One region of the Mycobacterium sp. ITM-2016-00317 genome, then DNA from elsewhere that is predicted to be linked to it. Evidence: predicted binding sites of a transcription regulator. Region 1 holds the regulator's gene; the other holds the start of a gene.
What was found. Region 1 encodes LexA, which represses DNA repair genes until DNA is damaged. Its sites were predicted from a motif close to CGAACANNTGTTCG; they were not measured.
Positions count from the first base shown of each region.

Region 2: the regulator LexA is predicted to act here: its motif matches at 8,076-8,089, upstream of C6A87_RS08550 (HNH endonuclease signature motif containing protein).

Region 1 is NZ_CP134399.1:2,341,310-2,352,772, forward strand. It holds gene hflX (GTPase HflX) at 1-426, shown strand, start outside; gene C6A87_RS11210 (DEAD/DEAH box helicase) at 648-1,970, shown strand; gene C6A87_RS11215 (molybdopterin guanine dinucleotide-containing S/N-oxide reductase) at 1,943-4,231, opposite strand; gene C6A87_RS11220 (hypothetical protein) at 4,462-6,555, shown strand; gene lexA (transcriptional repressor LexA) at 6,588-7,277, opposite strand; gene C6A87_RS11230 (LysM peptidoglycan-binding domain-containing protein) at 7,487-7,957, shown strand; gene nrdR (transcriptional regulator NrdR) at 8,085-8,549, shown strand; gene C6A87_RS11240 (PhzF family phenazine biosynthesis isomerase) at 8,555-9,241, opposite strand; gene C6A87_RS11245 (alpha/beta hydrolase) at 9,276-10,298, opposite strand; gene C6A87_RS11250 (PAC2 family protein) at 10,340-11,329, opposite strand; gene C6A87_RS11255 (serine protease) at 11,444-11,463, shown strand, end outside.
Region 2 is NZ_CP134399.1:1,789,024-1,800,486, forward strand. It holds gene C6A87_RS08505 (hypothetical protein) at 1-370, opposite strand, end outside; gene C6A87_RS08510 (DUF6285 domain-containing protein) at 367-696, opposite strand; gene C6A87_RS08515 (phosphotransferase family protein) at 693-1,661, opposite strand; gene C6A87_RS08520 (acyl-CoA dehydrogenase family protein) at 1,658-2,896, opposite strand; gene C6A87_RS08525 (TetR/AcrR family transcriptional regulator) at 2,939-3,556, opposite strand; gene C6A87_RS08530 (hydroxymethylglutaryl-CoA lyase) at 3,562-4,467, opposite strand; partial or broken gene C6A87_RS08535 (CaiB/BaiF CoA transferase family protein) at 4,464-5,665, opposite strand; gene C6A87_RS08540 (alpha/beta fold hydrolase) at 5,662-6,867, opposite strand; partial or broken gene C6A87_RS08545 (homogentisate 1,2-dioxygenase) at 6,870-7,984, opposite strand; gene C6A87_RS08550 (HNH endonuclease signature motif containing protein) at 8,094-9,419, shown strand; gene C6A87_RS08555 (nitroreductase/quinone reductase family protein) at 9,452-9,841, opposite strand; gene C6A87_RS08560 (acyl-CoA dehydrogenase family protein) at 9,857-11,023, opposite strand; gene C6A87_RS08565 (TetR/AcrR family transcriptional regulator) at 11,058-11,463, opposite strand, start outside.

The DNA.
Region 1 (11,463 bases):
GTGCACGTCGTCGACGGTTCCGACGCCAACCCGCTCGCGCAGATCAACGCGGTGCGCCAGGTGGTCAACGACGTGGTCGCCGAGACCGACGTGCCCGCACCGCCGGAACTGTTGGTGGTCAACAAGATCGACGCCGCCGACGGCCTCACCCTGGCGCAGTTGCGCCGCGCGTTGCCGGGTGCGGTGTTCGTGTCGGCGCGCACGGGCGACGGGCTGGAGCGCCTGCAGACCCGGATGGCCGAGATGATCGCGCCGCGCGACACCGTGGTCGACGTCACAATCCCTTACGACCGTGGTGATCTGGTGAACCGGGTGCACGCCGAGGGGCGCGTCGACGCCGTCGAACACACCGAGAGCGGCACCAGGATGAAGGCCCGGGTACCGGTCTCGCTGGCCGCCGGATTGGCCGGGTACACCACGTACTGACCACCTCGAATGCGCTGGGCCGGGCGGCATCGGCTATTGTTGACGAGACGTCGGCTGCGGACCACCGGAGCAGGGTGCCTTTTCACAGCGCCGACGACCATCACCACCAGACATTGTTGTGGCGAACTCGCCACGGTGTGCGCACTCCGCATGACGGTCTCCGTCGCGGCTGCCGGGCACACGCTGCCCGACAAGGCCGAAAGACAGGAAGCCCTCTCAGAATGACCACCCAAACCTTCGCCGAACTCGGTGTGCCCGCAGCCCTCGTCGGCTCACTGGCCGCACAGGGGATCGGCGAGCCGTTCCCGATCCAGGCCGCCACACTGCCCGACTCGCTCGCCGGACGCGACGTGCTCGGCCGCGGAAAGACCGGCAGCGGAAAGACTCTCGCGTTCTCCTTGCCGCTGGTGACCCGGCTCACCGGTCGCCGTAGTCAGCCCTCGCGCCCGTCGGGCCTGGTGCTCGCCCCGACCCGCGAACTGGCCACCCAGATCACCGCGACGCTGGCGCCGCTTGCGGCACTGTCGGGTCTGACCGTCACCACCATCTACGGCGGGGTCGCCCAGAGCAGGCAGGTCAGCGCGCTGCGTTCCGGCGTGGACATCGTGGTGGCCTGCCCCGGACGCCTCGAAGACCTGATGCGGCAGAAGCTGATCAACCTCGACGCGGTGGCCACCACGGTCATCGACGAGGCCGACCACATGGCCGACCTGGGCTTCCTGCCCGGCGTCACCCGCATCCTGGCCGCGACGCCGGCCGGCGGGCAGCGGCTGCTGTTCTCGGCCACCCTGGACAACGGCGTCGACAAGCTGGTGCGCCGCTTCCTGACCGATCCGGTGATGCATTCGGTCGACGAGGCCGCCGACGCGCCGGTCCATATGACCCACCACGTCTTCCACGTCGGGGGTGTCCAGCAGAAGAAGGACCTGGTGCACCGCCTGGCGTCCGGCACCGGCCGGCGGATCCTGTTCATGCGCACCAAGCATCAGGCCCGCAAGCTGGCCAAGCAGCTCACCGAGGCCGGCGTGCCGTCGGTGGACCTGCACGGCAACCTGTCCCAGCCCGCCCGGGAGCGCAACCTGGCCGCGTTCTCCAGCGGCGAGGCGCGCGTCCTGGTGGCCACCGACATCGCCGCCCGCGGCGTACACGTCGACGGGGTCGAACTCGTCGTGCACGTGGACCCGCCGATGGAGCACAAGGCATACCTGCACCGTTCGGGCCGCACCGCACGGGCAGGCAGTGACGGTGACGTGGTCACCGTCGTGCTGCCCGAGCAGCGCAGGGACACCCAGCAGCTGCTGCGCCGCGCCGGAATCACGGTGCGCCCCCGCGACGTCGACGCCGAATCCACCGAGGTCCGCGACCTCGTCGGCGAGATCGCGCCGCTGCGCACCGCCCCGGCCCCCGTGGCCAAGCCCGCCGTCAGGACCTCCGAGCACCGTGGGTCCGACCCGCGTCGCGGAGGCCCGGCACGCACCGGCCGCGGACCGCGCAGGCGCGGGCCGCGCCAGGGCGCTCAGCGGACCGCGAGAACCGGCGGCTGATGCGCACGCACCGGGGGCGGTGCGGCGGTGTACTTCTCGACCTGCACCAGCACATGCGCCCCGGTGCACCCGCGCGCCAGCGCTGAGGTCCCGACGTCCTCGGTGAGCACGTTCGGGTTGCCGTGCACGCACATCGAATCCGGGTCGGCCGGATCGGCGGGGTCGAACCACGCCCCGGTCGACAGCTGAACCACCTCCGGGCGGACCCTGTCGTCGAGCACCACGCCGACCAGGCACGCGCCCCGGTCGTTGAACACCCGGACCACGTCGCCGTCGGCCACGCCGCGCGCCGCGGCGTCGCCGGGATGCATGCGGATCGGTTCGCGGCCCGCCACTTTCGAGGCCTGGCTGACCGCGCCACCGTCGAGCTGACCGTGCAACCGGCCCACGGGCTGGTTGGCGATCAGGTGCAGCGGATAGCGCTGCGCGCGAGGCCCGCCGAGCCACTCGGCGGGTTCGAACCAGGCCGGATGGCCGACGCAGTCGTCGTAGCCGAAGCCGTCGATGTCGGCCGAGAAGATCTCGATCAGCCCGCTCGGGGTGCCCAACCGGTGCACGTCGGGGTCGGCGCGGAAGTCGGCGAGCAGGGTCAGGCCGTCGTCGGTCGGCAGTCGCAGCCGGCCCTCGCGCCAGAACTGTTCGAACGGGGGCACGTCGAAGTTCAGTGTCGTCGACCATTTCTCGTACATGTGCCGGAGCCACTGCCATGACGTACGGCCTTCGGTGAAGGCCTGCCCGACACCGAGCCGGTGGGCCAGCGCGCTGAAGGTGTCGTAGTCGTCCCGCGACTGCGCATAGGGCTCGGTGAGCCGGGGCATCGCCATCAGCAGCGGGTCGTTGCGTGAGCCGGAGAAATCGTCGCGTTCGGCGAAAGTGGTTGATGGAACCACGATGTCGGCATGCTTGGCCATCGGCGTCCAGTACGGTTCGTGCACCACGACGGTGTCGGGGCGGTGCAGCGCGCGGCGCAGCCTGGGCAGGTTCTGATGGTGGTGGAACGGGTTGCCGCCGGCCCAGTACACCAGCCTGATGTCGGGGTAGCGCAACCGCAGACCGTTGTAGTCGAAAGGCTCACCCGGGTGCAGCAGCATGTCGCTGACCGCGGCCACCGGGATGAACGTCGCCACCGGGTTGACACCCTGGGGCAGCCTGGGCAACCCGCACCGCAGTGGGGCCAGGCCGGGCTCGTTCATCGAGCCGTAGCCGTGGCCGAATCCGCCGCCGGGAAGGCCGATCTGGCCCAGCATCGCCGCCAGCGTGAGCCCCATCCAGGGCGCCTGCTCGCCGTGGCGGGTGCGTTGCAGCGACCAGCTCACCGTCACGATCGTGCGGCAGGCGGCCATCCGCCGGGCCAGCTCGGTCAGGTCGTCGGCGTCGAGACCACAGATCCGCGCCGCCCACTGCGGCGATTTCGGCACCCCGTCATCGGTTCCGAGCAGATAACGTTCGAACCGCTCGTACCCGGTGCAGTAGCGCGTCAGGAAGTCACGGTCGGCCAGGGACTCGGTGGCCAGCACATGGGCCAGCGCCAGCATGATCGCGACGTCGGTGCCCGGGATCGGCGCATGCCAGTCGCACTCACCGGCGACGTCGTCGCGCAGCGGCGAGAACGACACGATGCGGCCACCGCGCGCCCGGAACCGGTCCAGCGCATCGCGGGCCGGGTGGGCGGTGGTGCCGCCGTGGTTGACGCCGGTGTTCTTCAACGCCACCCCGCCGAAACACACCATCAGATCGGTGTGTTCGACGATGACCTCCCACTGGGTGGACCGCTTGAACAGATCGTCGTGGGTGCCGACGACGCGCGGCATGATCACCCCGGTCGCCCCGAGGCTGTAGGAGTGACGCGAAAAGGTGTATCCGCCAAGGCAGTTCAGAAAGCGGTGCACCTGACTCTGCGCGTGGTGGAAGCGTCCGGCGCTGGACCAGCCGTAGGAACCGCCGTAGACCGCCTCGTTCCCGTGGGTGTCGATGACCCGGCGCAGCTCGCCGGCCAGTCGCTCGGTGAGCTCGTCCCAGGACACCGCGACGAATTCGTCGGCCCCGCGGCGGGTGGTGGGCCCGGGGCCGTCGTCGAGCCAGCCGCGCCGGATGGCCGGGCCGGTGACGCGCGAGACGTGCCGCACCGACCCGGGCAGATTGCCCAGCGCCGGTGACGGATCGCGGTCACCAGGCAGCGGTGCCACCGATGCGATGTCGCCGTTGGCCACCGTGGCGGTGAATCCGCCCCAGTGCGTGAGGCTGGTCTGAGCTGCGGACACGGCCCCGAGTGTAGGTGGCGGCGTGGGGTCTGCAGCGGCCGAGACCGACCCCGAGGAAGCCGCGCCGGACTTCTCGCACCGGTGTTTCGTGTGCACATTCTTTGCCTGGATTCGGCGAGGTGACTTGGTTATCGACCTCCGCTGCCGCAGAGTGAACCCACGCGGTAACTTTCTCAGAATTTTGCAAGGAGCTTGCAGAAGGACCAGTCGCCGACCCGCGGGGAGGAAGAATGAGCCGGCAGCCGATGCTGCGCCTACGTTTGGTCGGTCGTTTGACGGTCGGATTGCTGGGAATCGCCACGGCGCTCCTGTTGGCACCGTCCGCGATGGCCCAGCCCGAGGTGGAAGCCAACGATGCGATCACCGCGGCATGGCAGGCCGGCGGTGGCGACACCGGGCCGCTGGGCCCCAAAGCGGGCGAGGTCTACCCGGCAGGCGCCGGGTTCGCGCAGAACTTCGCGTCGGGGAAGATGTTCTTCACCCCGACCACCGGCGCCCGCTTCATGCAGGGCGCCATCCTGGAGAAGTACGAGTCTCTCGGCGGTCCCGCCGACAGCGACCTCGGGTTTCCGACCATCGACGAGGGTCCCGGCCGTGCGCCGGACAGCCGCAACAGCACATTCAGCGCCGCCGACAACCCGGTGATCTTCTGGACACCGGCCACCGGCGCGCGTGTGGTCCGCGGGCCGATCAACGCGGCGTGGGACAAGCTCGGCGGATCCTCCGGGGTGCTCGGGGTGCCCGCCGAGGACGAGACCTACGACGGACCGGTCGTCAGGCAGAGGTTCACCGGCGGTGAACTGGCCTACGACTCCGCGACCAAGACCTTCACCACCGTGCCGCCGGAGCTGGCCGGCCCGCTCGCCGACCTGGAGGTCCCCGACGACCCCGTCTCGGCGATCAACGCCGCCCGCCGGGCCGCCGGCGGCCCGCTGGGACCGCTCGGCGCCGCCGAGGGCGAGCCGTATGAGATCGGCGAAGACGGGATGGGCCAGGACTTCGTCAACGGCAAGATCTTCTACAGCCCGCAGACCGGGGCCAACGTCGTCACCGGCCAGGTGCTGGCCAAATACGAGAGCGTGGGCGGCCCCGAAGGCGACCTCGGCTTCCCGGCCACCGGGGAGCAGGACGGCGGGCAGCCGCCGGGTAGCCGGATCAGCACATTCGCCGCCGAGGACAAGCCGGTGATCTTCTGGACGCCGGACCACGGCGCGGTGATCGTGCGGGGTGCCATCAACGCCGCCTGGGACAAGCTGGGTGGCGCCACCGGTGAACTCGGCGCCCCGGTGGCGGATCAGACGCAGAACGGTGACGTCATCACCCAGCGGTTCAGCGGAGGCGCCATCTCCTGGGACACCGCGACCAAGAAGTTCAGCACCGAACCGGCGGGTCTGGGACCGCAGCTGGTCGGCCTGGAGGTGCCGGGTGAGGAAGCCGCCCCCGAGGCGACGCCGCCGCAGGCGCAGGCTCCGGACAACAGCGAGAGTTCCGGCCTGAAGTGGACGTGGTGGTGGCTGCTGGCCATCGTGCCGCTGTTGCTGCTGGCCGGGCTGGGAGCCTTCGCCGTGGTTCGTAGCCGGGGGCGCCGTGCCGAGGTCGATCCGTTCGCGACGACCGAGGACGACTCCTCCCGCAGCTACGAGCCCGCGCTTTCCGCCGTCGGCGGGCAGACCGGCCACGAGGAGGGCCGGGAGGACGAGCTCTTCGGTGAGCGTTACTCCCGGGACGACGTCGGCCCGCTGGGTGCGGCCGCCCCGTCCACCGCCGGCGAGCTGAGCTCCGACCCGCCCGAATTCTGGGGGTCGCAGGCGCCCGGCGACGATGCGCACGACGGGCCGGTCGGAGAGCAGGAAAATCCTGACACCGTGGATACCGCGCCGACGCGTGTGCTGACCCCCGACCCCGAAACCCTGTCGCACGACGTTCCCGACGACCACGGCGCCGAGCCCTGGGACGACACCGTGTTTGAGGACGGCGCCGCGTTCCAGGACGCCGAGATCGCCGCCGATCGCGAGCCGTTCATCGCGCATTTCGGTGGCATGGTCGAGGCACCCGTCGACGCGCAGGTACCGGCGCGTGATCCGGTGACCGACACCGGACGGCACGCGCGGATCGACGTCGACGAGCCGCTGCCGTTCGGCACCGCACTGCACATGCCGTTCGACGATCCGGCCGAGATCCCCGAGGGCTACCCGATCAAAGCGGACACGAGGTCCGGCCTGTACTGGACACCGGAGAGCGTCGACTACCACGAGGCGCCCGTCGAGATCTGGTTCGCCACAGAGGAGATCGCGCGCACGAACGGTTTCGTCCGCGGCGAGTGACCGGGGGCCCGTCGAGCGGGCCGCCGTCACCGTCAGATCTTGCGGATGACGGTGACGACCTTGCCCAGGATCACCGCGTCGTTGCCGGGGATCGGGTCGAACGCGGGGTTGTGCGGCATCAGCCAGACCTGACCGCGGGTGCGCTTGAAGGTCTTGACGGTGGCCTCGCCGTCGATCATCGCCGCGACGATGTCACCGTTGTCGGCGACGTTCTGCTGCCGGATCACGACCCAGTCACCGTCGCAGATCGCTGCGTCGACCATGGATTCACCGACCACCTTGAGCAGGAACAGGGATCCCTCGCCGACGAGTTCGCGGGGTAGGGGGAAGACGTCCTCGACGGCTTCCTCGGCCAGGATCGGGCCGCCCGCCGCGATGCGGCCGAGCACGGGCACGAACGTGGGCTCGGGCAGCGCATCGGAGCCGGCCACGTCGGTCCCGACGATCGGCACGGAGTTGTCGTCGAGCTCGCGGACGTCGACCGCGCGCGGCCGGTTGGGGTCCCGGCGCAGAAATCCCTTGCGCTCCAACGTGCGCAGCTGGTGGGCGACCGACGACGTCGAGGTCAGCCCGACCGCGTCGCCGATCTCCCGGATGCTGGGCGGATAGCCGCGGGTGCTCACCGATGCTCGGATGACCTCCAGGATGGTCCTCTGACGCTCGGTCAGACCGGAGTCGCGATCGCGACGGGTGCCGGTGCTGTCTCTGCTGTCATCGCTCATGTGCCCGAATCTAACCCGGCGGACCGGGATAATCAAACATGTGTTCGAGGCGTGTCGCGTCGGTCCGTCGGCGGTTCTCGCGTGCCCGGACATGTCGGTGGCCTCGGTTAGCGTTCGCAACAGTTCGATCACGTGTTCTATCAATCGAACACCTGATCGAGTAATCTTCGAACACAAGAGCGAACGAATCAGGACCGAAAGGCGAGCTGATGACCATTCTCGACGATCGTGCGACATGGAACGAGTTCGAACGCGCACCCCGCCTGCGTGTGGACGGCGGACGGACCCGCCCCGTGACCCCGGTCCGGCGGCCCCCGTCCCGCCGCCCCGGCGGGGCGCCGGCGAGTTACCGGGGGACCGGGGTGCTGATGTCGAGGGCGTCGCACCGCCGCCGTCCGATCACGCCGGCGACCACCGTGTTGCTGGCACTGGTCGCCGCCGTGATCACGCTGTGGCTCGGTCTGGTCGGCCAGTTCGGCGGTCTCGTCGGTGGCGCGCCGGAGGTTCCCGGTCGCCTCGCCGTGGTGCAGGTGCAGAGCGGGGAGTCCCTGCAGCACGTCGCGCGCAGGGTGGCCCCGGACGCTCCGGTCGCCGAGGTCGTGCACCGCATCCGGGAGCTCAACAAGCTGGAAACCGCGGCGCTGGCCACCGGCCAGACGCTGATCGCACCGGTCGCCTGAGCATTCGTCGAGGACGGCTCCGATGAGGCATGCGCTGTCAGGTCCGGCCGTGAGCCCGCCGTGGGTGACGCAGGTACGCTCAAGGGCGATCGAAGCGATCGAACCCCGGAGTGGCGAAGGAGCGGTGATGCACTGTCCGTTCTGCCGGCATCCCGATTCCCGGGTGGTCGATTCCCGGGAGACCGATGAGGGTCAGGCCATTCGCCGGCGCCGGTCCTGCCCCGAATGCGGGCGCCGGTTCACCACCGTGGAGACCGCGGTGCTTGCGGTCGTCAAACGCAGCGGGGTGACCGAACCGTTCAGCCGGGAGAAGGTCATCCGCGGCGTGCGACGGTCGTGCCAGGGCCGTCAGGTCGACGACGATGCGCTCAACCACCTGGCTCAGCAGGTCGAGGACGCGGTCCGGGCCACCGGATCGCCCGAGGTGGCGAGCCACGAGGTCGGACTGGCGATCCTGGGCCCACTGCGTGAACTCGACGAGGTCGCCTACCTGAGATTCGCCTCGGTGTATCGCTCCTTCACCTCGGCCGAGGACTTCGAGCGCGAGATCCAGGAGTTGCGCGCTCATCGCGGGGTCACCGCCAAGAGCTGACGGGGTCAGTCGAGTTGGCGGTTTCCGTCGTCGACCACCCGTCCGGCCACCTGCACCCAGCCCTCGGGGCTCCACGTCGTCTCGATGACTGAGCCCTGCCCCTGCACGATGGTCAGATCCCGGCTGAGATGCTCGGTGATCCGGACTGCGGCCGCCCCGGTCGCCTCGTCCTCGCGGATCCCCAGGTGCGGTGCGAACATCCGGGACCGAATGGTGCCTGCCGACTCGTCCAGCCAGGTCCACAGGTAATGCTCGGAACCGTCGGCGTAGTCATCGGGGTCGGCGGCGAAGAGCTCGTCGACCGAACCGACCTGGGCGATGGAGAACACGGGGGCCCACTGCGCGCGAGCGCTGACCGAGGTCAGCTCGTCGGCATAGGTGACTTGCACGATGCCCGCGGGCACCTGAAGCGTCTTGACCGGCATTCCGCGGTCCTTCAGCCACCACGACGCCCCCACCGTGGGGTGTCCGGCGAACCGCATCTCGGCGGTGGGGGTGTAGATGTGGACTTGGGCGCTGTGCGTGCCCTCGCGCGGTAGGTGGACGAAAACCGTTTCGCTGTAACCCAATTCGGTGGCGATGCGCTGGCGTTCGGAGGCACTCACCGTCGCGGCGTCGACGACGCCGAGCGGGTTGCCGAAGTTTCCGTCGTGGTCGGTGAATACGCGCAACACGGTCACATCGATGGCCATGGCCCGATGCTACGTGCTCGGCCGGGCCGGCCGGTCAGGTTGCCGAGCGTTCGTCGGCTCCCATCGCATCGAGCACCGCGACGCGGGTGTCGACCGTGCCGGACAACGCGCGTTCGTTGAGGCCCGTGCGAAGCAGTTCGCGCAGATAGTCCTGGTCGTAAACGGCGGGTTCGGTCGAGTCGATGAACCTCTCGACCACCTCGACGAAACGGTCCGGGTCGTCGTGGAACGGGAAGTGGCCCGAACCCCGGAAGATCTCCAGCCGGGACCCCGGCATGGCGGCGTGCGCCATCTCCGCATGACCGACCGGGATGACGGCGTCGAGGTCACCCCAGATCAGTTGCACGGGAACAGATTGCGTCAGATAGCAGCGATCCAGCATCGTGACCACCTGGCCGCGCCAGTCCACGACTGCGCGCAGGGTGCGGGCGAAAGCCGACGATGCCGTGGGTTCGGGCAGGTCGGCCAGGATGCGGAGCATGTGCGGGATGTCGTGGCCGACGCCGGTGGAGCCGAAGACCGTGCCGCCGAGGCGGCCGAGCGCCTGCAGCGCAGGCAGCACCATCGGGAGGCGCAGCAGCGACAGCGCCTCGGTGCCCAGCGGCATCGCGGCGATGCGCAGCGCGATGTTGACGTCCTTGGTGACCCCGCCCGCGCCGACCAGGATGAGCCGGTCCACCAATTGCGGGAACTGGTAGGCGAACTGCATCGCCACCCCGCCGCCGAGCGAGTGGCCGATCACCGTGGCCCTGTCGATGCCGAGGACACTGAGCAGATCCCGCATACCGTTGGCGTAGGCGGCCACCGAGTAGTCCGCGCGCGGCTTGTCCGACTTGCCGTGCCCGAGCAGATCCGGCGCGATCACCGTGAACCGCTGGGCCAGTTGGGCCTGCACGGTGTCCCACGTGGTGGAGTTGTCGCCGATGCCGTGGATCAGCAGGATCGCCGGACCGGAGCCGGCCACCCGGTAGGCCCGCCGGTAGCCGTGGATGGTGCAGTACTCCAGCGTCGGGGTGGTCTCGCGCACGGGGTGCAGATGCGGTTTGCGTTCGGTCATGTCGCCCATTCCGTCGTCGGCACGGCCGGCCGCCGGTGGCGCTACCGGCCGTCCCGGGGGTCTTCTCTGTCCTTGGGCTTCTTCTCACCGGCCTGTTCGGCGAGGAACCGCTCGAACTCGGCGCCGAGTTCGTCCCCGCTGGGCAGATCTTCGTCCCGCGCCAGAAGGGACCGGTTCTCCTGAGCAGCGACGAACGCATCGTACTGACGCTCCAGGGCCTCCACCACCTGAGCGACCTCCGCGCTGGCTCCCACCTGCTCGTTGATCTTGTCGAGCACCTCGGCCGAGGCCTGGGTCAGCGCCGCGGTGGGGATCTGCAGCGACCCGTTTCTGGCGACCTCGGAGATCAGGGTCTCGGCCGCGGATGGATAGTCGGTCTGGGCCAGGTAATGCGGGACGTGCACGGTGAATCCGACGACTTCGTAGCCGTGCTGGGCCATCCGGAACTCCAACAGGCTCGACGCGCTGCCGGGCACCTGGACCTCGGTGACCCAAGGCTGGTGCTCGGCGATCAGCTCCTTGTCGTTGGAGTGTGCGGTCAGCGTCATCGGCCGGGTGTGTGGCACCGCCATCGGGATCGAGCCCAGCCCGATCACCCGGCGCACACCGAGGCGCTCGGACAGCAGCCGGACCGCGGTGATGAACCGCTCCCAGCGCAGGTCGGGTTCGAGCCCGGCCAGCAGCAGGAACGGCGTGCCCACGCTGTCGTGCAGCGCGTACAGGTTCAGCGCCGGCTCGTCGTAGTGGGTGAAATGGTCGGTCTTGAACGTCATCAACGGCCGGCGGGACCGGTAGTCCAGCAGCTCGTCGATCGCGAAAGACGCCACCAGCTCGGTGTCGAGGGTGTCCTTGAGGTGCTGCACGGACAACCGGATCGCATGCCCGGCATCGGAGAACCCCTCGAGCGCGTGGACCAGCACCGGACCGCGGCCGTCGGGAGAGGACAGCTGCGGGGACGGGAACTCGAGTTCGTACATGCCGGTCTGTTCCGGGTGGTACTGCTGGCCGGAATCCTGCTCGTCGTCAGCCATATGTCTCGCCTTCCTCGGTTCGGTACTCACAACTGGTGATGCGGGCAAACCGTGAACCACAAGTGTCCCGCACGGATGCCGCGCCGCCACGCGGGGTGGCCCGCCGTCACGCAGATGTTCGAACACGCACACGC
Region 2 (11,463 bases), 550 kb from region 1:
CGATCCGGTCGGCCGTGGACTCGGTGAACCACACCGCGCCGTCGTCGGCGGCCCAGATGCCGTACGGGCCGCTGCCGGGCGCGAGGTGCACGGCCCGGAGCGCGCCGTGGGCGTCCAGCGCGCCGATGCGGTCGTCACCGTTGCAGGTGAACCACACCGTGCCGTCGCGCGCCACCGTCACCACCGACGGCCGCGAGGTCGGGGACCCGACCGGGAAGCGCTGTTGCCCGCCGTCGGCGCTGAGCCGGGCCACCGCGCCGCTGTGCACGAGCGTGACCCACAGCGTGCCGTCGGGCGCGGCCGCGATGCCGTACGGGTCGATGCGGTCGGTCAGGTCGATCTGCGTGACGGAGGTGACGCGGGCACTCATCGCCCGTCGGCATACCCCGGATGGTCGATCGACAACCGGTGACGCACCATCTCGCGCAGGCACGCCATCACGTCGTCCGGTCGGCCGTCGAGCTCGCCGCCCCGGATCGCCTGCGCCAACGACTGCTCGTCGGGGTGACCGAGATCGGCCAGCGCCGCGCGCACCCGCACCTCGTCCGCGTCGAGCAGTTCTCGCTCCACGATCCGCAGCACATTGGCCGCGACGCGGGAATGGAAGCCGACCTGACCGCCGACCGCGCGGACGTCCTCGTCGAGGAAGTCGGCGACGGCGGCGACGAGTTCCGCTGCGGTGGGCCGGCGAGTCATCGGGGACCCCCTCCGGACAGCAGATCCAGGACATCCCATTCGGTTTCGCTCACCCGCCGGCCGATCGCCGCGAGCTCGACCGACGGAGAGTCGCCGGACAGGTGACGCTCGGCCTGGTGCCGGCAGATGACCCCCCACCGCAGCGTCGCCACCGTCAACCACCAGCGAAAAGCGTTGCGGTCCAGCGCGCTGTCGGCGGCGGTCTCGTAGGCCTGCAGGAATGTCTCCACGCTGCCGAGCCCGCCTGCCCCGAGCGATTCGGGGGCGCCGAACCGCCATGCCCGGATGCAGAACCACGCGAGATCCTCGTAGATCTCGCCGATGTGGGTCAGCTCCCAGTCCAGCACGGCGGCCAACCCCGAACCGTCGACGATCAGGTTGCCCATCCGGAAATCGCCGTGCACCAGCCGCATCGGCGACGGGTCGGGACGCGCGTCTGCCAACCGACGGAAGGCCCACTCGAAAGTGGCTGTGGTATCGCCTATCTCGTCCAGACGGGTGCGCCAGCCCGCGAGCTCGTCCGGGGCCGTCAGCCCGATCCCCGCCGTGTCGGCGCGGTGGATCGCTGCCAGCGCCGTCGCGCACTGCTCGAGCAGGCGTGCCCGACCGGCGTCGTCGAGGCCGCGGAAGATGCGGCGCACGATGGTTTCGCCATCGATCGCGTCGCAGATCAGGTACGGATTTCCGACGGCCTCAGGCGAATTGTCAGCGGCCAGGATGTGGGGGACCGGCGCACCCGCGGCGGCGGCGCGCTGCTGCACCTGCGCCTCCAGCTCCATGCTGGCGTGGATGTCGTCGCGGGCGCCGGTGCGCAGGATCAGCGGGCGGGTCTGCGTGCCGCTCTGCGCGGTGAAGGCCCAGGTGGTCCGGCTGGCGCCGCCGGTGAGCGGCTGCAGGTCCGCCACCGTGGTGTCGCCGAGCACCGGCCGCAGCACCCCTTCGAGCGCCTGGGCGAGCTCGCTCACTTGCGGCCGAACCCGAACAGTCGCTGTGCCACCCTCCTGATCTGAATCTCCTCGGCGCCCTCGGTGATCCGGTACCGGCGGTGGTGCCGGTAGATGTGTTCGAACGGCTCGTGCCTGCTGTAACCGACACCGCCGAGCACCTGCATCGCCCGGTCGGCGGCCTCGCACACCAGGCGGTTGGCCCGGTAGTTGGCCATCGACACCTTGTCCGACACCTCCATGTGGTGGTTGCGGTCCAGCTCGGACGCGGCGTAGCGCACCAGCAGACGCACCATCTGCGCCTCGGTCTGCAACTCCACCAGCGGCCACTGCACGGCCTGATGGGTGGCCAGCGGTTTGCCGAACACCTTGCGGTCGTTGGCGTAGGCCACAGCGCGGTCGATGCAGTACTGCGCGGCGCCCAGGCTGCTGGCGGCCTGTCTGATCCTGTTCTCGTGCAGGAACGTCTGCCCGACGTCCAAGCCGTGATCCACCTCGCCGAGCACCGCGTCCGACGGCACCCGCACGTTCTCCAGCAGCACCTCGCCGTGGTCGGTGGGCATGTTGAACGTCCACCAGTAGTAGGGCACCGAGAAGCCCGGGGCCTCGGTGGGCACCAGGAATGCGGTGATCCCGCGTGCCTGGCCCGCCTCACCGGAGGTGCGGGCGAACACCAGGTCGTGCGTCGCGCGATGCACTCCGGTGTTGAAGCGCTTGGCGCCGTTGATGATCCAGTCATCACCGTCGGGCACGGCGGTGGTCTCCAGCCAGGTCGCGTCCGACCCGTGATTGGGTTCGGTCAGCCCGAACGCCATCGACCGCTCACCGGTGATCAGCGCATCGGTCCACTCCCGCTTCTGTTCCTCGGTGCCGAAGCGGTCCATCATGATCACCTGCGGGAAGTTGCCGACGATCGACGATTCGTCCTGCAGGTCGTTGTGCAGTCCCAGCCCCTTGTGGGCCAGGTGCTCCCGGATCACCGCCATGTCGAGGTTGCTGCCGTCCCGGCCGCCGAACTGTGACGGCAGTCCGTACCGCAGCCAGCCCGCCGCATCTGCGCGCCTGCGCATCTCGTCGAGCAGATCCTCCCACTCCCGGCGCGGGACGCCGCCGTTGTCCCAATCGGTGCGGGCATGCTCGCGGCGCTGGTCGAAATACTGGATGTGCTCGCGCTCCAGCGGTTTGATCTCGGCTTCGATGAACGCATCCATCTCGGCGAGCAGTCCGGGCAGATGATCGGGCAACGTGAAGTCCACCGGTTCTCCTTTGAACGTCGTCGTGGTCAATCTGGGTCGTGATCAATGTCCGTACAGGGTCTTCTTCCAGATGCGCGACAGCGTGGCGATCGCGGCCTCGTCGTCGATGTCCACGCCGAGGCCGGAGCCGCCGACGAACACGGTGGTGAAGTTCTCGAACAGCAGCGCGATCGCGGCTGCGGTGTGCTCGGGCTGCAGTTCCCCACCGTAACCCTGTTCCTGGGCGCGGCGGACCGAAGCGGCGACGATGTCCATGCCGAAACGCCGGAATTCGTTCTGCACCGCCGCGAATCGCGGCTGGGTGGCGGCGAGTTGCGCCACGGCGATCATGATGCCGATGTTCTGTTTGAACATCGTCCAATAACCGGTCACCACCGTGCTGAAGAACGCGTCGTCGTCCGGCGATTCGGGGAGCGGGACGGTCAGCCCCGACGGGGCGACGACATCGTGCAGGAACGACTGCGCCAGCGCGGCGAGCAGGTCCTCCTTGTCCGTGAAATACCGGTAGAACACCGCGGGTGACTTGCCCGCTGCCGACGTGATGTCGGTGAGCGTGGTGCCGTGGAAGCCACGCTCGGCGAACAGCTTCCGGGCGGCCTGCTCGATCGCGCCGCGGGTCTGACGGCCCTTGGCGCTCAGCGCGGCGGCTCCCGGCGGCACGGTCGCTAGCCCAGAATCCGGTCGCCGGCGCGCAGCAGCGAACTCGGCAGCTCGTGACCCACCGCGCTCTGCGCCACCCGCGCGGCGGCGATGGCCGCCGCCAGATCCACGTCGACGCCGACGCCACTGTCGCGCAGCAGATAGACCAGATCCTCGGTGGCGATGTTGCCGCTGGCGCCGGGGGCGAACGGGCATCCGCCGAGTCCGCCCACCGATGCGTCCAGCCGGGTGACCCCGGCGCTCACCGCGGCGTAGGCGCTCGCCAGCCCGGCGCCCCGCGTGTTGTGGAAATGTGCGCCCAGCGGCAATCCGCCGGTCGCGGGCCGGATCAGCGTGACCAGCTCGGTGACCCGGCGCGGTGTCGTGGTCCCGATCGTGTCGGCGATCGCCAGCCGGTCGACACCGGCGTCGACGCCCGCGCGGACGATGTCGAGCACCCGCTGCGGCGCTGTGGGGCCGTCGAACGGGCAGTCCCAGGCGGTCGCGACGATGACCTCGACGGACACCCCGCTGTCGTGGGCGATCGTCACGATCTCGGGAATCTGCGCGGTGGCCTCGGCCGACGACCGTCCGACGTTGGCGCGGCTGTGCCCGTCCGCGGCCGAGACCACGTACTCGATCGAGCGCAGGCCCGCGGCGATCGCGCGCTTGGCACCGTTCGGACTGGCCACCAGCGCGGAGAACTCGATGCCGGGGAAGTTGTGCAATTCGGCGGCCAGCTCGGCCGCATCGGCCAGCGCGGGCACCTTCGACGGCGACACGAACGCCGTCGCCTCCATCTCCCGCACCCCGGTGGCGGCGATGGCGGCGAGAAGCTCGAGCTTGGCGGACAACGGGATCGGATCCTCGATCTGCAGTCCGTCACGCATCGACACGTCACGGATGTCGACGTGTGCGGGCAACCCGGTCACAGCACCCCCTCCTCTCTGAGCGCAGCCAGTTCGGCTTCGGTCCTGCCGAGCAACCCACGGTAGACGTCGTCGTTGTGCTGGCCGGGCCGGGCAGAACCGGCGTACCGGATGGTGCCCGGTGTCTCCGAGAGCACGGGCACGACGCCGGGTCCCTTGACGTTCCGTTCGATCCGCTCGTCCCAGTGGTCGGCGATCATGCCGCGCGCCTGCAGCTGCGGATCGCGGACGACCTCGGCGACGGTGTTGATGGGACCGCTGATCACCCCGGCCTCCGACAACGTGGAGATGACGTCGGCCGGCTGGCGCTGCGCCGCCCACGCGCCGATGATCTCGTCGAGTTCATCCTGATTGCGCCCGCGCGCAACGTGGTTGGCGAACCTCTCGTCGGTCGCGAGTTCCGGTTGGCCCATCGCGGCGCACAACCGGCGGAACACGGTGTCCTGGTTGGCGGCGATCACCACCCAGCTGCCGTCCGCGGTCGGATAGATGTTCGACGGTGCGATGCCTTCCAGCCGGGTCCCGGACGGCCCGCGCACCACGCCGCCGATGTCGTAGTCAGGGATGGTGGATTCCTGTACCGCCAGGCAGGATTCGGTCAGCGCGGCATCGACGATCTGGCCTTCACCGGTGACCGACCGGCGATACAGGGCCGCGAGCGCGCCCTGTGCGGCGAACATCCCGGCCAGGCTGTCGCCCAGCGACAGCGCCAGGCGCGGGGAGGGCCACCGGGGAAACCGTTCATGTGCCGCAGCCCGCTGGCCGCCTCGGCCACCGACGCGTAGCCGGCCTTGTGCGCGTCCGGGCCCGTCTGGCCGTAGCCCGAGACCCGCACCAGAATGATGCCGCGATTGCGTTCGCGCAGCGCATCGTAGCCCAGTCCCCACTTCTCCAGGGTGCCCGGCCGGAAGTTCTCGACGATCACGTCGCACCGCTCGACCAGGTCGAGGAACAGGTCACGCCCCTGCGGGACACGCAGATTCAGCGTGACGGCTTTCTTGTTGCGGGCGTGGACGGTCCAGAAGAAGTGGTGTCCGTCGAGCTCAGCCTGCCCCCAGGTGCGCAGCGGGTCCGGCGCTCCGGGCGGTTCGATCTTGATGACCTCGGCGCCCATGTCACCGAGAAGTCGACCCGCGAACGGGCCCGAGATCAGCGTGCCGACCTCGATCACCCGGATGCCGTCGAGCGGACCTGTCGTCATCGAGCGCCCACGAAGTCGTGACGCTCCAGCCAGTCGGTGACGATGCCGACCGCTGCGCGCAGCTTGTCGCGCTGATCGGCTCCCGCGTAATAGTGGTTGGCTCCGGGGATCTCGTGCATCTCCTTGTCGGGATGCCCGATCGCGTCGAACAACCGGCGGGTGTGGCTGGGCGTGCAGGCGTCGTCGGCGAGGTTGCCGATCACCAGCGCCGGCACGGCGATGTCCGGGCCTGCCTTCAGCGCATCGCCGTTGGCGTCGTCATAGCTCCACTGCGACAGCCAGCTGCGCAACGTGCAGAACCGGGCCAGCCCGACCGGGCTCATGTTCACCACCTGGGGGTCGCCCAGATAGCAGGTGCCGGGGGTGCGCTCGTTCGGATCGACCGTCGGATCCAGCCACCGCGGATCGGCCATGGTGCCGTGCACCACGAACGCGTACTCGTCATCGGGACGTCCGGCGGCCCTGAGCTCGGCCAGTTTTTCCTTGACCCACTTGGTGATTCGCCGGTTGCGGGCGATCTGCGCCTGATGGTAGCGCTCCAGGAACTCGGGTGTGTAGGGCGGCTGGTGGGGGTTGTCCGGGTTGTACAGGTCCAGTTCGGGGTCTCGCTGGGACGGGTCGTTCTCGTCGAGGATCGAGGCGTCCATCCACTCGGTCATCGTGCCGTGCCTGCTGATGTGCGCGGCGAGCAGCATGATTCCGTCGGCGGGGATCAGGCCGAGCTTCGTCAGATCGGGCCCGTCGCCGGACGGGCTGGCCGTCACCGTGGGGTTCTGGGCCTGCTGCTGATAGAAGGCCGACAGGGAGCCGCCACCGCTCCACCCGGCGAGGACCACCTTCGAGTAGCCGAGCCGGTTCTTGGCGTCCTTGATGCACTCGCCGAGGTCCTCGACGACCTTCTCCATCAACAGCGCGGAGTCGGTGCCCCGGAACCGGCTGTTGCAGTAGATGACGTGATGTCCGGCGCGGGCCAGCGCGTTGATCATCGGCAGGTAGGCGCCGCCGCCGATGGGGTGCATGAACACCAGCACGGTATCGGACTGCACGGTCTTCGGTTTGAGCAGGTAGCTCTCCAGCACCACCAGCTCGGCGACACCGCCGTAGACGTCCCGCACACCCGAATTGTTCTGATAGGCAACCAGATAGGGGATACGGTCGTATTCGTACCTGGTCGTCGTGGTGGTGTCTGCTGTGGTCGTCATACTCAGTGCTGCCCCAGGTCGTTGGCGAGAATCTCGGCGGACGGCACCAGTCGGCGCCGGGTGTCGACGGCGATGACCGACCAGTCCACCCGGTCGTAGTCGTCGAACTTGCGGCGCGCGCGCTCACGGGCCTTCTCCGGCGCCCCGTGGTGCACCCCCTGCGGAGCGTGCGACACCAGCCCGGGTGGCATCGGGATGCCGTACAGGGACCCGTCGTGGAAGAACGCGATCTCGTCGTAGTCGACGTTGCGGTGATACCACGGTGTGCGTTCGGTGCCCGGGACCATCTCGGCCGGCTTCGGCAGGAAGTTCATCACGTAGACCCCGGTGGCCTCCATGAACAGGTGCACCGTGGGTGGCAGATGGACGCTCTCGGACGTGATGACCGTGTAGTCGTCGATGTTGAACGTGAACGGGAAATTGTCGCCCCGCCATCCTTCGACGTCGAGCGGATGATGTTGGTAGAACAGCGAGGTCGTCCCGGCGCCGCCTATCTCGGAATGGACCAGTCGCACCTCGTACTCGCCGTCTTGCTGCGGGCCGTCGCCGGTGTCGAGGGGCAGGGGTTCGGGGATCACCGCCTGGGCGGGGTCGAACGGGAAGTGCCTGCCCAGGGTTCCCGCGGGTGGGACGCGGAACTCGTCGGTGGCCTGGATCATCAGCAGCGTGGTCTCGGTCGCCGGGATCTGCCGCCAGGTGCACGCCTTGGGGAGGTAGATCCAGTCGCCCTGGCGGTAGTCGAGCGGTCCGAACTCGGTTTCCAATGTCCGGCGCCGCGATGGACGAACGACAGCAGGTCGCCGTCGACGTGGCGGACGAAGAACGGCATCTCCTGGGCGCGCCGGGACAGCAGTACCTGGCAGTCGGCGTTGGAGAACATCAGCAACGGGCTTCCGTGTGCATCGGTGGCGTCGCTGGGCTTGAGTTCGCTGCTCAGGACGTCGGTGGGGCGGAGCGGGCCGACGGTCCGGTACGCGGTGGGGTCGTTGCGCCGGTACATGTTCGCCGTGCGCCCGACGAACCCGCCGCGGCCGAGCTCGTCATCCTTGAGGCCATCCAAATCGGCGTGAATCCGCTTGGGAGTTCTGCCTTTTCGAAGGTGCACGAACGATTCCACCGCGATCTCCTCGACTAGAAGTAAAAGTGACTTTAGTTTTATGTCACATTCGGGTCAATAGGTTAGGGAGAGCACTTTTTTGTCGGACCGTCGAACTAGTGTTCGAGGTATGGAGTTGGTGGCCGAGGCGGTGGGGACGATCACCGAGCAGGTCGCCGTGCTGTCGAAGGCCGCCGAGGAGTTGTCCCACCGCGAGCTGATCGGCATGTTGGCCGAGCTGACCACGGTGTTGCGGTCGGTGCCTGCGGTGGAGCACAAAGTGCTGAGCCGATTGACGGAGGAGACCGAACCCTGCCGACTCGGCGAATCCTCATGGAAGAAAGTCCTGACCACCGCGCTGCGGGTCAGCGGCGCCGACGCTGCGCGCAGGCTCAAGCGAGCAAAAACGCTGGGGCCGCGCCGGGCGATTACCGGTGAACCGCTACCGCCGCTGTGGGAGGCCACCGCGGCGGCGCAGGCCCAGGGCCTGCTCGACGCCGAGCATGTCGAGGTGATCGCGGATTTCCACCGTGCGCTGCCCGCCTGGGTGGACGTGGGTACACGCGCCGCCGCCGACGCCCAACTGGCCACGCTGGCGTGCGGGGTCGACCCGCGCGCGGTAGCGCGTGCGGCGCGCCGCCTCCTTGGTCATGTCGACGCTGACGGGCCGACACCCGAGGACGCCGAACGCGAGCGGGCCCGTAAGCGCGGCATCACCGTCGGGGAGCAGCAGCCCGACGGGATGAGCCGGATCAGCGGCTATCTGACTCCGCAAGCCCGCGCGGTATGGGATGCCGTGTTCGCCGCGCTGGCCGCCCCCGGCGCCAACACCGACGAAGACGGGCCCGACACCCGCACTCCGGCCCAGCGCCGCCACGACGCATTCCTGACCGTCGGTAGTAATGCGCTGAGTTCGGGCGAACTGGGCACCCACAACGGACTACCGACCACGGTGATCGTGTCCACCACCCTGCAGGAACTGCAGAAAGGCGCCGGGGTCGCGGTCACCGGCGGTGGATCACTGTTGCCCATGCGGGATCTGATCCGGATGGCCGCGCGCGCCCACCACTACCTCTACGTCTACGACCAACACAGCGGCCAATCCCTGTATCTGGGCCGATCGAAGCGGTTGGCCACCGCAGCGCAGCGGATCGTGTTGCACGCGCGCGACCGCGGCTGTACGCGGCCCGGGTGCAGCGCTCCCGGGTATTGGTGTCAGGTCCACCACGCCACCGCCGACTGGAAAGACGGCGGCCACACCGACATCGACGACCTGACCTTCGCCTGCCCGTCAGATCACCGGATGCTCGACAAGACGGGCTGGAGCACCACCCGCAACACCAAGAACCAGACCGAGTGGATTCCGCCGCCGGAGCTGGATACCGGCCAACACCGCATCAACGGCTACCACCACCCCGACCGCTACCTCCTCCCCGAAGACGACCAAGGCCCATGAGAGACGACAAGGCCCATGAGAAGCGCTGCCGCTCAATCGATCAGGTCGACCCGCACGGTGAGCAGATTCGTCCCGAATGTGCGCACGCCGACGTTGTTGTACTGCGGCAGGGTGCGCATCCGTGCCCGGGCGTCGTCCTCGGGGAGCAGGTGCGCCGTCCCGCGGTGCCAGCGTCCGTTCAGTCGCACGCGGACGTCAGGGTCGGCTTTGATGTTGCGGATGTAATCCGACTTCTCGCCGAATTCGGAGACGAACCAGAAGCTGTCGCCGATGCGGCGTCCGCCCAGCGGGGTGGTCCGGGGTTCGCCGGATCTGCGCCCGGTGGTCTCCAGCAGCGTCTGAAACGGTAGGCGCCGCATCACCCGGTTGGCGACGTTCTTCTGGAAGAACTTGGTGACGCGGTCACGCAGCGTGTCCGTCATCGAACCTCCCCGGTCTCACACCATCGCGGTGCGCGGAATCTTCCTCCCCATTGTGAGGGCGCCGGCCAGTTCACGGCTGGTGTCGTAGTCGAAAATGACATGGCCGATGATCACGTCGACGTCGCGTTTGATGCGTTGCAGCGGGTTGTCCAGAAAGTGGGCGCTCGCGCCGGACGCGGCCAGCAGGTCGGCGACGATCGCCCGCGACTCGTGCACGATGTGCGCCGCCGCGAGCCTGGCCTGCCCGCGCACCGACCGTTCCACCGGTTCCCCCGCGGCCACGATCGCCTCGATCTCTGCGACGGTGTCGGCCAACAGGCTGCGCAACGCGCGCAACCGCACGTTCGCCTCGCCCAGATGCATCGCCGCGACCGGCTTGTCCTTCTGCATGACGCCCTCGTAGGCCAGGAATCTCTGCGAGAGCCGTTCGCCGTAGATCTCGGCGGCGCGCTCCGCACTGCCCAGCGCCGGCATCGCGGCCAGCAGCGCCAGCGCCGGCACCATCGGCCATCGGTAGGTGTCGGCGTCGTGCAACGCCGCGCCGGGCGCCGTCCCGGTGTAGATGTCGGACACTTCGACGACCCGGTGCGACGGCACGAAGGCATCGTCGATCACCACGTCGTTGGATCCGGTGGCGCGCATGCCGTCGGTGTGCCACACGTCCTCGATGCGGGCGTCCTGGATCGGCAGCAGTGCCAGCACCGGGTAGATCGTGCTCGGATCCCCGGCCGTGCGCTCGCACAGCGCGCCGACCATGATCCAGTTGCCGTCCATCACCCCGGTCGCCCACGACCACCGGCCGGTCAACCTCAGGCCGCCGTCGCAACTCACCCCGTGCCCTGTCGGGGCCAGCGGCGCCGGCGCCAGGAACGGACGCGTCGCGAACGCCTCCTGCTGAGCCTGCTCGCTGAACAGCGCGAGCATCCAGTTGTGCAGTGCGTAGAAACCGAGCGTCCACGCGCTCGACGCGCACCCGTGGGCCATCCGGCGGACCGGGTCCAGGATCGCCGGGAAACGCGCCTGCATCCCGCCGTAGCGCGCGGGGACCAGCAGGTCGAAGAAACCGGACGCCGTCGCGTCGGCGACGGTGTCGGCGGGCAACCGGCGCAGCCGCTCCGCCTCGGTCGCGCGGGCGGCGAGCCGGTCGACGAATTCGGGGGTGACAGGCGGGGCGGTGGACATGGCCGGAAATTACCATACCTTTAGGTATGGAAGGTCAGCGCGAGAGCATCAGTTCCAGGAAGCGCTCACGTTGCGCGTCCACGGCCGGCCCCGGCGGAATGTCGGAGAGATGAAGGAAGCCGATTCCCGCGGCGAACGTGGCCCGTGCCCGCATCTCGGCTTCTGCGGTATCGAACCCCGCGTCGACGAACGCCTGCCGGACCGCGGCGAGCACCAGGTGATCGGCATGCCGCACGCCGGCGGCGACGACGGGGTCGGTGCGAGCCCATTCCCGCATCGCGCGCTCCAGCGTCCACTGCCGGTCGCCGAGCAGTGAGGCCATCATCCGGCTCAGCCGCTCACGAGGGCCCAGGTGCTCCAATTGCCCGAAATGCCGGCGATCGCGGTCCTGCAGCTGCGCCCAGGACTGCACCAGTGCGGCGCGGTAGGTGGTCATGTCC